Labrenzia sp. VG12: one gene and its partner. The protein of the gene in region 1 interacts with the protein of each later gene in a pairwise test. Links are inferred from orthologs where the notes say so. Each region holds a gene or a part of one and is shown in the gene's direction. Other genes may lie near its edges.

Region 1 (7,093 bases):
TGCAATCCTGATGGGTCTGACGTCAATTGATCCGACACGCGACGTCATCATGACGGCGATGACTATCAACGGTGCGCTTGCTGCCATCCTGCTCGGTGTCATCTCCTTCGAGATCCTGAAACTTTGGCAGGCGCGCCAGCGCGGGCGAGCAGCCGCGCGCCTCCATGTGAGGGTTGTTGCACTCTTCAGTGTTGTTGCTGCCGTGCCGGCTGTTCTCATGGCCATTCTGGCTGCAGTGACATTGGACCGCGGTCTGGACAGATGGTTCGAAGACCGGACCCGACAGATCATCGACAATGCGCTGACGGTGGCGCAGGCCTATCTGCAGGAACATGCAAGGGTGTTGCGCGGCGACCTGATCGCCATGTCGAACGACATCGACCGGGCAAAGGCGGTTTACGAGTTCGAGCCCACGCGTTTCGATCAGTTTTTTGCCGCTCAGGTGTCGCTGCGCGGTATCCTTGCGGCCTATATCCTGAACGACAGCGGTGAAGTGGTCACACGGGTCATTCTGGATCCGGCGATTGAAGTTCCCTTGCCGCCGGCGGACAGTTTCTTCAGAGCCAAGTCGGGAGATCCGATCCTGATTGCACCGGGCACGTCCAATCTGGTTGGCGGCATCATGAAACTGTCGGCCTATGACAATTTCTACCTCTATGCCGTTCGCGCGACCGACCGGCGCGTTCTTGAATATCTGCGGCTGGCCGAAGATGGTGCTTCTCAATACCAGCAGATGGAAAACAGTCGTTTCGGCGTGCAGTTTGCCTTTGCGCTTGTTTATCTCGGAGTGGCGTTGGTTCTCCTTCTGTCAGCAATCTGGATCGGTTTCGGGTTCGCCAACCGGCTGGTGTCGCCGATCAGGGCCCTGATCTCGGCAGCGGATGAGGTCGCCAAGGGCAATCTTGCCGTCAAGGTCCGGACGGAAAAATCGGGTGGTGATCTTGCCAATCTCGGCGAGACCTTCAACAAGATGACCGGGCAGTTGCTGGGTCAGCGCGACGCGCTGCTGGCAGCGAACGAACAGATCGATCGCAGACGCCGGTTCAATGAAGCGGTTCTGTCAGGGGTCTCGACCGGTGTGATCAGTGTCGACGACGAAGCTTCGATCATGCTGGTCAACCGCTCTGCGCTCGAGTTGTTGCAGCTTGATGAGGTTCAGATCCTCAACAAGCCCCTAGGCGAGGTGGTGCCCGAACTCAGCGATTGTGTCGCCGACGTTCAGGCAAACGACAATGATCGTCTTCCGGAAACCCAGATAGAGGTTACCCGGGGCGGACGGTTGCGCACGATCAACGTCCGGATCACCCGTGAGCAATCCACCCGGCGTGAGCAGGGCTTTGTCGTGACGCTGGACGACATTACGGATCTGGTATCTGCCCAGCGCAATTCTGCCTGGGCCGATGTTGCCCGCCGTATTGCCCACGAGATCAAGAACCCGTTGACGCCGATTCAGCTGTCTGCTGAGCGGATACGCCGCCGGTACGGCAAGAAGGTCGAGGATGACCGTCAGGTGTTTGACCAATGCATCGATACGATTGTCCGCCAGGTGGGCGATATTGGTCAGATGGTCGATGAATTCTCCTCTTTTGCCCGCATGCGCAAGCCGAAGAAAGTGAGCGGCGACATGCGCGAAGTGGTCCGCGATGCCGCCTTCATGCAGTCCGTAGCCAATCCCGACATCAGCGTCACGGTGGATGTGCCGCCCGAAGCCGTTCCGGCTGTATTCGATGCGCGTCTGGTGGGGCAGGCTCTGACCAATGTGGTCAAGAATGCGACTGAAGCCGTTGGCGCCCGGACCGGCGAAGACATGCCCAAGGGCAAGGTCGAGGTTCGGCTTCGATCAGATGACACCGACGGTTCGGACAGAATTGTTATTGATGTTATTGACAATGGCATCGGTCTGCCCGAGGAAAACCGGGCTCGGCTTCTGGAGCCATACATGACCACGCGGGAAAAGGGGACCGGTCTCGGCCTCGCTATTGTCCGCAAGATTCTGGAAGACCATGGCGGCGGCATTGAATTGCTGGACGCCCCGAAAAGCAACCCTGACGACACGGGAACCCTGGTTCGACTGACAATGGCTGTTCATGCCGACGTTGACCAGGAGACCGAACCGCAAAACCAAGCAGTGACTGCCCATGGCGCATGATATTCTAGTCGTTGACGACGAAACCGATATTCGCGAGATGATCGCGGGCATTCTGGATGATGACGGGTATGGAACACGTACCGCACATGATTCAGACAGCGCTCTTGCTGCGGTTAAGGAACGCAAACCGTCGCTTGTCATTCTCGACATCTGGCTCATGGGCAGCCGCCTGGACGGTCTGGCGCTCCTGGATCTGTTCAAGGAAACCGATCCGGACATGCCGGTTGTAATCATATCCGGTCACGGCAATATCGAAACCGCGGTCTCGGCCATCAAGCGCGGCGCCTATGACTATATCGAGAAGCCGTTCAAGGCGGACCGGCTCATCCATATTGTCGAGCGTGCGCTTGAGGCCTCCAGCCTGAAGCGGGAAATCCGCGATCTGAAGCAACGCAGCGGCGACAGCAACGAGATCATCGGCAACTCGTCGGCAGCGCATAATCTGCGTCAGACCATTCAAAAGATATCCGGCACCAACAGCCGCATTCTGATCGTTGGCCCGTCAGGCGCGGGCAAGGAGCAGGCGGCGCGCATGATTCATGATCAGTCGCCTCGTCACAAGAGCCCGTTTGTCGTCCTGAATGCCGCGACCATCACGCCGGCGCGTATGGAAGAAGAACTTTTCGGTATCGAAGACGAAAACGGAAACTTGCGGAAAATCGGGGCGCTGGAAGAGGCGCATAGCGGCACGCTCTATCTCGATGAAGTCGCGGACATGCCGGCAGAAACGCAGGGCAAGATCCTGCGGGTTCTGGTCGAACAGAGTTTCTCACGCGTTGGGGGGACACAGAAGGTGCAGGTTGATATCCGCATCCTGTCCTCCACCTCAAAAAACCTCGAAGAGCATATTGCGTCCGGGTTGTTCCGGCAGGATCTCTATCACCGACTGAGCGTGGTGCCGCTTCGTGTGCCGGGCCTTGCCGAGCGCCGTGAGGACATTCCGGTTCTTGTTCATCACTTCATGGATCAGATTTCAACCGCATCCGGTATCCCGCTGCGGCCGATCGGCGACGATGCCATGGCGGTTCTCCAGACCCATGACTGGCCAGGCAATGTGCGTCAGCTGCGCAACAACGTCGAACGGCTGATGATCCTGAGCCGGGGTGAACCGGACAGCACCATCACGGCCGACCTGTTGCCGGCGGAAATTGGCGAGACCTTGCCGAACCTGCCGAGTTCGGGCACCGGCGAGCACCTGATGTCCGTGCCTCTTCGTGAAGCCCGAGAGATCTTTGAGCGTGAATATCTTCAGGCTCAGATCAAGCGTTTCGACGGGAACATCTCGCGCACGGCCGAATTTGTCGGTATGGAACGATCTGCCCTGCACCGGAAGCTGAAAACCCTCGGAATGACCTGAGGGCCTGTGCATGGGCTGTGGTGACAACGGGCTGACCGGGAAAGGGATCTTTCCATGAAAATCGTGATTTGTGGCGCGGGGCAGGTGGGCTACGGCATTGCCGAACGTCTGGCTGCGGAACAAAACGACGTCTCGGTGATCGATTCCTCGCCCCAGCTGATCAATGCCATTGGCGACCAGCTGGATGTGCGCGGCTTCGTCGGTCATGGCGCTCATCCTGACATCCTGGCGCAGGCCGGCGCGGAAGAGGCGGACATGATTGTGGCCGTGACCCTTTATGACGAGGTCAACATGGTCGCGTGCCAGGTGGCGCATTCCCTGTTCAATGTGCCCACCAAGGTCGCTCGCGTACGTGCGCAATCCTATCTGCAAGGCCGTTGGCGCAACCTGTTCTCGCGCGACAACATGCCGATCGACGTGATCATTTCGCCGGAAATCGAAGTCGGTGAAATGGTGTTGCGTCGGCTGGCCTTGCCGGGCGCTGTGGAAACGGTTCGCTTTGCGGATGATCAGGTCGTTGTTGTCGGGATCATGTGCGAAGAGGACTGTCCCGTTGTCGACACACCCCTGCGCCAGCTGACGGAACTCTTTCCCGATCTCGGGGCCGTTGTGGTCGGGCTTTACCGGAACAACAAGCTGTTCGTGCCCAAGAGCAGCGACTCCATCCTGACCGGCGATCTGGCCTATGTGGTTGCCCGCCGGGACCAGGTGCGCCGGACCCTGAGCATCTTCGGTCACGAGGAGCCGGAGGCGGCCCGCGTCATCATTGCAGGCGGCGGCAATATCGGGCTCTATGTCGCAAAGGCTCTGGAACAAAGGCAGACCGGCACCAAGATCAAGCTGATCGAAGCTTCGCGCGAACGCGCCATGGCCGTTGCCGATGACCTGAAACGCTCGGTGATCCTGCATGGCAGTGCGCTGGACCAGACCATTCTGGACGAGGCCGATGCCGGGGATGCGGACACGATGGTGGCGCTGACCAACGAGGACGAGGTCAACATCCTGTCCTCGGTCATGGCCAAGAAGCTTGGCTGCCGCCGCTCACTGTCCCTTCTGAACAATCCGAGCTATCCCGCCTTTGCCAACGCGCTCGGCATCGATGCCTTCATCAATCCGCGTGCCGTGACCATTTCAAGGATCCTGCAACATGTGCGCAGGGGGCGTATCCGGGGCGTTCATTCGTTGCAAAACGGTGCTGCTGAAATCGTGGAAGCCGAAGCGCTGGATACGTCGCCACTGGTCGGCAAACCCCTCAGGGTGATCGACCTGCCGTCAGGTATCCGAGTGGGAGCGGTGTTCCGCGGCGGCGAGGTGCTGACACCCAATGGCGATCTCCAGATCCAGGCGCAAGACAGGATTGTGATTTTCGCCGTCGCAAATCGCGTGCGGCAGGTCGAGCAGATGTTCCGTGTCAGTCTTGACTTCTTTTAAGGCATTTCGCTCGTCTTCAGTTCTTGCAATTGCCTGACCGAAAGGTCAAAACTTTCAAAAATACCAATCGGTTCAGGTTGAACCGTTCATTCTGGAGGACACATGAGCCGGATTGCCTATGTCAACGGCCAGTATGTACGTCATGCCGATGCGGCTGTGCATGTGGAAGACCGCGGTTACCAGTTTGCCGATGGCGTTTATGAGGTCTGTGAAGTCTGGCAAGGGAAGATTGTCGATATTCCGCGGCATCTGGACCGGCTTGGCCGCTCGCTCTCTGAATTGCGCATCGACTGGCCGATGACCCGCAAGGCCGTGGAGTTTGTCCTGCACCAGGTCGTGCGTCGGAACCGCGTGCGCAACGGGCTCGTCTATATCCAGGTAACGCGTGGCGTTTCCAAGCGCGATCACTTCTTTCCGCCGGAAACCGTTGCACCTTCGATCGTGGTAACGGCGCGCTCCGCCAATCCGGCGGCAGCTGCCGCACAGGCGGCCGAAGGCATTGCCGTGGTCAGCTATCCGGAAAACCGCTGGCCGCGCGTCGACATCAAGACCGTTGCTCTGCTGCCGAATGTGCTGGCCAAGCAGAATGCAAAGGAGAACGGTGGCAAGGAAGCCTGGTACGTGGATGCAGATGGCAATGTCACCGAAGGCGGGTCGACGAATGCCTGGATTGTCACCAAGGAGGGGGCGCTCGTCACGCGTCCGGCCGAAAGTGGTATCCTGCGCGGGATCACGCGTGCTGTCGTTCTTGACCTAATACAAAAGGAAGGGCTGACCTTCGAAGAAAGGCCATTTAGTCTGAAAGAGGCCTTTGAAGCGAAGGAAGCTTTTGTCACGGCTGCGACCAGTGTCGTGATGCCGGTGACACGCGTTGATGGCAGAATGATCGGCAATGGCCATCCCGGTTCGGTCGCAACGCGATTGCGCGAACTGTTCCATACTGCTACTGATTTGCAGGCGGTATGATTCGATTGGCCTTATTGGGCCAAAAAACGAGACAATGACGGGCTGAGGCAGACAGCCCCGACTGGTGGGCAAGACAATAAGCAGACAATACGTCAAACCTTAGTGTTTGAAATAGAACGGCTTTTGACGTTAAGCTGCTGAAACGCCGGATGCTCGGCCGCATCCGGGGCAAATAGGATAAAAAGACTGATGGCTGAGCGCGCACAAAATCTCCAAGACACTTTTCTTAATCACGTTCGCAAACAAAAAACTCCTCTGACAATTTTTCTCATTAATGGTGTGAAATTGCAGGGCGTTGTGACCTGGTTTGACAATTTCTGTGTCCTGCTGCGCCGGGACGGGCACTCGCAGCTGGTTTACAAACACGCGATTTCCACAATTATGCCAAACGGACCTGTTCAACTGTTCGATCAGGCAGAGGAAAACGCTGAAAAGGCAAGCTGATTGAAACCGAAGTCTCGCGCAGAAGATTTCTCTAAATCCAACGGCACGGAAGAACCCGGGCAGAAATCGCTGAGAGTAAAGGACACTGGGGTGGACCGTCTGCCCCAGCCCTTTCGTGCGATGATCCTGGAGCCGGTCCTGTTGACCCGAGATGCCAACAACAGTGATCTGCGCGGCAACCGCAGCCCCGAAGCCCGGCTGGAAGAAGCCATCGGTCTGAGCGCTGCAATCAATCTCAATATTCTTCAGTCCGGTGTCGTCAAGGTCAACAATCCGAAGCCGGCAACGCTGTTCGGTGAAGGCAAGGTTGCCGAACTCGCAGGCATTGTCGCCAGCGAGGACCTTGATCTTGTGGTCATCGACCACCCGCTGACGCCCGTCCAGCAGCGCAATCTGGAACGACGCCTGAAGACCAAGGTCATTGACCGGACCGGGCTCATCCTGGAGATTTTTGGTGATCGGGCGCGCACCAAGGAAGGCCGGCTGCAGGTGGACCTTGCCCATCTGACCTGGCAGAAAAGCCGCCTCGTAAGATCCTGGACCCACCTTGAGCGCCAGCGCGGTGGCGCCGGCTTCATGGGCGGTCCGGGCGAGACACAGATCGAGGCTGACCGCAGGCAGATCCAGGATCGCATCATCGCATTGCAGAAGCAGCTCGAGCAGGTTCGCCGGACCCGGGATCTGCATCGCAAGAAACGCAAGAAGATCCCTCAGCCGGTCGTCGCGCTGGTCGGTTACACCAATGC
Region 2 (7,097 bases), 3.7 Mb from region 1 along the record:
TCTGATCCGTCCGGATCAGGGCCAGATCACGCTGGAAGGCTTCAACATCACCCGCATGCCGATGTATCGCCGCGCCCGGCTCGGCATCGGTTATCTGCCGCAGGAAGCGTCGATCTTTCGCGGGCTCACCGTGGAAGAGAACATCCGTGCCGTGCTCGAGGTGATCGAACCGAACCGGCAGAAGCGCCGCGAGGAGCTCGATTCGCTCCTGGCCGAATTCGGTCTGACCCACTTGCGCAAGTCGCCGAGCATCGCGCTCTCAGGGGGGGAACGCCGGCGTGTGGAAATTGCGCGGGCGCTCGCCAGCCGGCCGTCCTTCATGCTGCTCGACGAACCCTTTGCCGGCATCGACCCGATCGCTGTCGGCGATATTCAGCAGCTTGTACGCCATCTGACCCAGCGCGGCATCGGTGTTCTCATCACCGACCACAATGTGCGCGAGACCCTTGGGCTGATCGACCGCGCCTACATCATTGCGGCCGGGGAAGTGCTCACCGAAGGCCTGCCGCAGGAAATCGTCACCAACCCGGACGTGCGCCGGCTATATCTGGGTGAACAGTTTACCCTCTGATGACAGGTGCCGTGCTAGGCTATACACTCGGTCTGCAACGAATAAGCAAGAAGCAGACCAACTGGGTAGATCGGGCGCCTTAGAAACAGATGGCCATTTCAACAAAGCTGGAGATGCGGCAGAGCCAGTCGCTGGTGATGACGCCGCAATTGATGCAGGCGATCAAACTCCTGCAGATGTCCAATCTTGACCTGGTGTCCTATGTCGAGGCCGAGCTGGAGCGCAACCCGCTTCTGGAAAAGAGCGACGCGGCAGACACCGCACCGGAAAATGGCGCCGGTTCAGAAGCGCAGGCAGAACAGGCGCCGGAGGCGTCCGAGGCGCCGTCTGCATCCGGTGCCGACGAACCCGGGTCGGGCGACTGGATGCAGAACGACCTGGAAACCGGGTCGGAGGCCATCGCCTCCCGAATGGACACGGACCTCGGCAACGTCTTTCCCGATGAGCCCGGCGTTCCGGCATCGCCGGATCCTGCAATCCTCAAGGCGGGAGACAGCTACAAGAATATCTCCAGCGGGGGCGCCTCCGAGGACTACAATCTGGAAGCGTTCGTGGCCGATGAGACCTCTCTGGGCGCGTCCCTAGAGGAGCAGATGCATCTTGCGCTGGAACATCCGGCCGACAAGCTCATCGCCGGCCATCTGATCAACTCCCTGGATGAGAACGGCTATCTTTATGCCGATCTCGGCGAGGCCGCCGAACAGCTCGGCGTCGAGCTGGAACGTGTCGAAGGCGTGCTGGCCGTGCTGCAGACCTTCGAGCCGGCGGGCGTCTTCGCAAGGGGCCTGGCAGAGTGTCTGAAACTGCAGTTGATCGACAAGAACCGGTTCGACCCGGCCATGGAAGCGCTGATCGACAATATCGAGCTTCTGGCAAAACGGGACCTGTCCGCCCTCAGAAAGGTCTGCGGCGTGGACGAGGAAGACCTGGTCGAGATGATCGCCGAAATCCGGGCGCTCGACCCCAAGCCCGGCAGTGTTTTTGGCTCGTCGCTGGTGCAGCCGGTGGTTCCCGACGTGTTTGTCCGGCCGGCCAATGACGGCACCTGGGCGGTGGAACTGAATTCGGACACCCTGCCGAAAGTGCTGGTCAACCAGACCTATTTTGCCAAGGTCATCAAGACGGCGCGCAACGAGACGGAAAAGGAATATCTCACCGATTCCCTGCAGACCGCCAACTGGCTGGCCAAGAGCCTCGACCAGCGCGCCAAGACGATCCTGAAAGTCTCGACGGAGATCGTGCGCCAGCAGGACGGCTTCCTGACATACGGCATTGCCCATCTCAGGCCGCTCAATCTGAAAACGGTTGCCGAAGCCATCGGCATGCACGAATCGACCGTGAGCCGGGTGACGTCGAACAAGTTCATGGCGACGCCGCGCGGGATCTATGAATTGAAGTATTTCTTCTCCTCCGCCATTTCGGCGACCGTGGGGGGAGATGCACATTCCGCAGAGTCCGTTCGCCACAGGATCAAGCAGATGATCGATGCAGAAGATCCGAAGGCCATTCTGTCAGATGACACGATTGTCAAAATTCTGAAGGATGATGGGGTGGATATCGCCCGCAGAACGGTCGCAAAATACCGTGAAGCCATGAAAATCGGCTCTTCGGTTCAGAGGCGCCGGGAGAAAAACGCCCGGTTATAGGCCCGAGCAGACAAGGCGCATGTACGGCCGCTTGCGCAATTTTATTAAAGTTTCCGAGATTTCCACTGAAACAATACCTTGGAATTACACGAAGCTTTCTGAAGATTGTTACGATATTTCATAATCAATTGACTCTTTGATCCGGCGCAATTATAGCACCGCCCTCGTGACGTAATGAGGGGATGGCGCTTCGGCGCTGACTGGTCCATTCTGTAGGCTTGAAACGTTTCGCGTTTCAGCACCGGTTGAACGCCGGTGACCCGTCGGTCAATAGAAAAAGAAGAGGTCCCCATGGCTTTGCGGATTTCGGGTAAGAATGTCGATGTAGGCGACGCTCTGCGCGAACACATCACAGACCGAATCGAAGACGCTCTGGAAAAATATTTCACAGGCGGCTTCACAGGCCACGTTACGCTCAGCAGGGAGGGCACTGGCTTCAAGTCGGAGTGCAGCCTGCATTTGAACACCGGAATTGTGCTCCAGGTGTCATCGCAGGACCAGGACCCGCGCAACAGCTTCGATAAGGCTGCTGACAAGATCGAAAAGCGGTTGCGGCGCTATAAGCGCAAACTGAAGGATCATCACGGCCACAACGGTTCCGACCGCGAGGCCTTCGAGGCGGCGTCCTATGTGCTCGCCTCACCAGAGGAAGACGAGGAAGTGCCGGCGGATTTCAACCCGCTGGTCATTGCCGAGACTTCCGCCAAGGTTAAAACGATGACGGTCGGTATGGCGGTCATGGAGCTGGATCTGACCGAAGCGCCTGTCGTCATGTTCAAAAATGCGGCAAATGGCGGTGTCAATGTTGTTTATCGCAGGGCCGATGGCAATATAGGCTGGATAGACCCAGCATTGGCGGCTATCGAAGCTGCCGAGTAATGATGCGGATGGGGCCGGCTTCCCCCTGGAAGCCGGCTTCTGAAATTAGTAGGCAAACGAATGGATCTTAGTGATCTTCTGGGTAAAGACGCAGTGATTGCCGGCCTCAAGGCCAAAAGCAAAAAACAGGCAATCCAGGAACTTGCGGGCAAGGCGGCTGAACTGACCGGCCTGTCGGAGCGGGAAATCTTCGATACGCTGCTTCAGAGAGAGCGCCTGGGATCGACAGGCGTCGGACACGGCATCGCCATCCCGCACGGCAAACTGACCCGTCTGGACAAGCTCATCGGCCTGTTTGCCAAGCTGGACAAACCCGTCGACTTTGATTCCCTCGATGACCAGCCGGTGGATCTGGTGTTTCTGCTGCTTGCTCCGGAGGGTGCCGGAGCCGATCACCTGAAGGCACTGGCCCGGATCGCGCGTCAATTGCGCGACGCGTCCGTCACCGAGGAACTGCGCGCTTCGTCGGACACGCAGGAGATCTACGAGCTCCTGACCCAGCCGCTCGCGTCGTCCAACGCCGCTTAATCGGTTCAAAATCCCCGCCAAGACACAAGACCGGCCATCTGGCCGGTCTTGTGTCTTGGCGGTTCAGCGGCGGGATTTAGCAACACCGCCGCGCTTGGTCAGGCTTCGGCCGGTTTGGCGTCGCCCTGGACCAGGTCCGGCTGGTCTGCAGCGGGCAGGCGGCCCTTTGTCAGCGCCGGCAGGTGCAGGTCCAGAAGCTCTTCCGGCGGTGCGCTTTCCTCCGGTATGCGCCACAGGGTCGAGCGGATGGCAATCTCGCCGAGCGTCCGGGTGGAGGTGGTCACTGCAATGATCGCGGCCACCAGCGGCCCGACGGCCACAGGAATGACCGGCCAGACCAGTCCGATCGGCTGGCCCGTCAACCAGACGAGGCCGGCCAGCCCGAACAGGGTTTGCGGCCAGAGTTTCTGAAGGGCCAGCTTGACGGGCAGCCGCTGAACGCCGCGGGCCTGTGCACCCCAGCCGATGGTTTTGCCGAAGATCAGCCCGCCCATGAACAAGGTGTGCGCAACGGCCATGATCGGTGCCAGCATGGCCGAGTAGAGTATTTCCGCCCCCACACTCAGGACCACACGGATCGGTCCGCCAAAGGCGCGGCGCAGGTCCTTGCGGGCAAGAACGTCCGCGACGGTCGCCAGCTTGGGGGCAAACACCATGGTCAGGACGGTGAAGAACAGGACAGCACCCGTATCCGGCCGGTAAGGCATCTGGTCGGAGACGGCGCCGAGCACGGCGGCAGCGGTCATGAAGCCGATCCAGGCGGGAGACCCGAGGAACATGAGAATCGCCAGGAAAAGCTGGGCGCGGCTGACGGGTTTCAGGTCCGGCATGGCGAGCAGGCGGCGGTATTGCAGGTTGCCCTGGCACCAGCGCAGATCCCGGCGGATGAATTCCAGAAGATGGGGCGGATTGGCCTCGTAGCTGCCCGTTTCCAAAGGCAGCACACGGACTTCGTAGCCGGCCCGGCGCATCAGAACGGCTTCCACCTGGTCATGTGACAGGATCGTGCCAGAGAGCGGGCCCTTGCCCGGCAGTTCCGGCAGCCGGCAATGGTCCTTGAACGGGGCGATGCGAATAATGGCGTTGTGCCCCCAGTAAGGGCCGCAATCGCCCTGCCACCAGGCGCTGCCAATCGTGTAGGAGCGCATGCCGAGTCGCATGCCGAACTGGAAAACACGGGCAAAGGCGCTGTCCGTGGGCAGGCCGACAACCAGGCTTTGTAGGATGCCAACCTGGGGATTGGCTTCCATGCGCCGGACAAGACCGGTGATGGCCTCGGTGGACATGTAGCTGTCCGCGTCGAGCACCAGCATGAAGTCGTGCTGGTCGCCCCAGCGGTCGCAGAAATCCTCGACATTGCCGGCCTTGAAGCCGTGATTGTCGGTGCGCCGGCGATAGACAATCTCCAGCTGCCCTGCGAACCGGTCCTGCAGCCGGGCCGTCATCTGCTGCTCGTTGAGCGCAACGTCGTCCATATCGGTGTCGCTGAGCACATAGAGCTTGAAGTGTTCGGCATCGCCGGCCCGCACAAGATGCGACACCATGGCGTTCAGGTTGGTTTCCAGGCTCTCCGTGTCTTCGTTGCGTACGCAGGAAAGAAGCGCCGTGCTGCTGGTCAGCGGGCGGTCGGTAATGTCGTGGTCGATCGGGCAGACAGCTTCCACCGGGTTTCGTGTGAGCCGCATGATCAGGAGACCGATCACCGCATTCCAGAAGCCGATGATGGTCCACGGCAGTGTCACCATGAAACAGAACAGAATGAAGAGGTCGAGCGCCGAATAGCCCCCAGGCGACAGCGTCACCGCCATCAGGGCGGACAGTCCTGCGAAACTGATCGCGAGCAGGGTGACGAAGAGGAGGCGACGTGCAGTCATGGCAGTCCTGGAGTGTTTTAAAAGTGACATGTCAAAGACCCGAAACATTTTTTTGACTTCCATTCACGGCAATCATCGCAATAGTGCGCATGTCAAAATGTCCTAAACTTGACAGAACCAGGGTTGATGACCGGAGAGGGTAAAACATGGCCGCCGACGGACCGGTGACGCGCGACACAGGCAATGCGCAGGCGCTGTGGTACACGGGAAAGCAGGAGTGCCGCCTCGAGCCTGCGGCTGTTGTGAGCGGGGCCGGCGATGTTGTCGTCCAGTCTGTTTTCAGCGGTATCAGCCGCGGCACGGAAGGTCTTGTGTTTCGCGGTGAGGTTCCGATGAGCGAATGGCAGCGCATGCGCGCGCCTTTTCAGGAGGGCAGTTTTCCCTTCCCGGTAAAATACGGTTACGCCAATGTCGGCCGCGTCCTCGAAGGGGACCCGGATCTTGAAGGGCGTGTTGTCTTTTCGCTCTTTCCGCATCAAAGCGTCTTTGCTCTCCCGTCAGCGTCCTGCGTTCCGGTCCCGGACGGCATTCCAGCCGAACGCGCTGTTTTGGCAGCGAATATGGAAACGGCACTTAATGCTTTATGGGACGGAAAACCATCACCTGGGGATCACATCTGCGTGGTTGGTGGTGGTGTTGTCGGCCTCCTGACCGCATACGTTGCCGCGCGGCTGCCCGGATCACGGGTGACACTGGTCGACACGAATCAGGCGCGGGCCGGCATCGCCGACGCGTTCGGCCTCGACTTTGCCTTGCCGGAAGATGCCCCCCGCGACCAGGATCTCGTTTTTCACACCAGTGCAACATCCGCAGGCCTGGCAACGGCCCTGGCCGCCGCAGGCGACGGGACTTCGGTGGTGGAATTGAGCTGGTATGGCGCCAACCAGGTACAGGCGCCCCTGGGGGCAGATTTTCACTGCCGCCGCCTGAAACTGGTATCCAGCCAGGTCGGTACCATTCCGCTGGAACGGCAGGCGCGCTGGACCTATCGGCGCCGCCTGGAAACCGCGTTGACCCTGCTCGACGATCCGGTGCTTGATCGGCTGATCAGCCACCGGCTGCCGTTTCAAAGCCTTGCCGACCGTGTTCCCGAAGTGTTGAACAAGACGTCAGATGTTCTGGCGGCCGTTGTCCAGTATGACGGCGGCATCAACCGAGTTTCCCATCCCAAGACCGATAAACACGATTTTTCAGGACGATAGACATGTTTGCAGTCGAAGTACGCGACCACGTGATGATTGCCCATTCCTTCAGGGGCGAGCTGTTCGGCCCGGCCCAGGCGCTTCATGGAGCCACCTTTGTCATTGATGCGGCCTTTCTGGCCGAAAGCCTTGATGCAAACGGCGTGGTGATCGATATCGGCCGCGCGCACGAGGCCCTGAAAGAAGTGCTGGAACCGCTCAATTACAAGAACCTGGACGAGGTTCCGGAATTTGCCGGCATCAACACGACCACGGAATTCCTGACCAAGCATGTTCACGATCATCTCGCCCGTGCCGCGCGCGACAATCGGTTGGGCCGGCCGGGGGGCGAACTTGCCGCGATCCGGGTGACAATTTCCGAAAGCCACGTCGCGCGCGCCTGGTACGAAGCGTCGAT

What was found. Proteins that work in one complex are often made in the same cells at the same time.
Region 2: the proteins of trkA (region 1) and ptsN interact in binary tests that used the Escherichia coli proteins (3 or more experiments, as listed by UniProt). The link is inferred for Labrenzia sp. VG12 from one-to-one orthologs.

The regions. Positions count from the first base shown.
Region 1 is NZ_CP022529.1:1,342,945-1,350,037, reverse strand. Bases 2,788-5,748 are described here. They hold trkA (Trk system potassium transporter TrkA), read left to right. Parts: upstream 2,788-3,560; coding sequence 3,561-4,937; downstream 4,938-5,748. Other genes in these bases: CHH27_RS06130 (D-amino-acid transaminase), read left to right, coding at 5,040-5,748; CHH27_RS06140 (sigma-54 dependent transcriptional regulator), read left to right, coding at 2,788-3,506. Also shown: CHH27_RS06145 (PAS domain-containing sensor histidine kinase), read left to right, coding at 1-2,149; more of CHH27_RS06140, read left to right, coding at 2,139-2,787; more of CHH27_RS06130, read left to right, coding at 5,749-5,903; RNA chaperone Hfq, read left to right, coding at 6,090-6,347; GTPase HflX, read left to right, coding at 6,468-7,093. UniProt on the Escherichia coli protein: Part of the constitutive potassium transport systems TrkG and TrkH. May regulate the transport activity of TrkG and TrkH systems. Binds to NAD(+) and NADH.
Region 2 is NZ_CP022529.1:5,048,879-5,055,975, forward strand. The notes cover bases 1,926-4,890. They hold ptsN (PTS IIA-like nitrogen regulatory protein PtsN), read left to right. Parts: upstream 1,926-3,156; coding sequence 3,157-3,624; downstream 3,625-4,890. Other genes in these bases: rpoN (RNA polymerase factor sigma-54), read left to right, coding at 1,926-2,217; hpf (ribosome hibernation-promoting factor, HPF/YfiA family), read left to right, coding at 2,509-3,096; mdoH (glucans biosynthesis glucosyltransferase MdoH), read right to left, coding at 3,723-4,890. Also shown: lptB (LPS export ABC transporter ATP-binding protein), read left to right, coding at 1-571; more of rpoN, read left to right, coding at 661-1,925; more of mdoH, read right to left, coding at 4,891-5,561; CHH27_RS23375 (zinc-binding alcohol dehydrogenase), read left to right, coding at 5,645-6,700; CHH27_RS23380 (6-carboxytetrahydropterin synthase), read left to right, coding at 6,703-7,097. UniProt on the Escherichia coli protein: Seems to have a role in regulating nitrogen assimilation.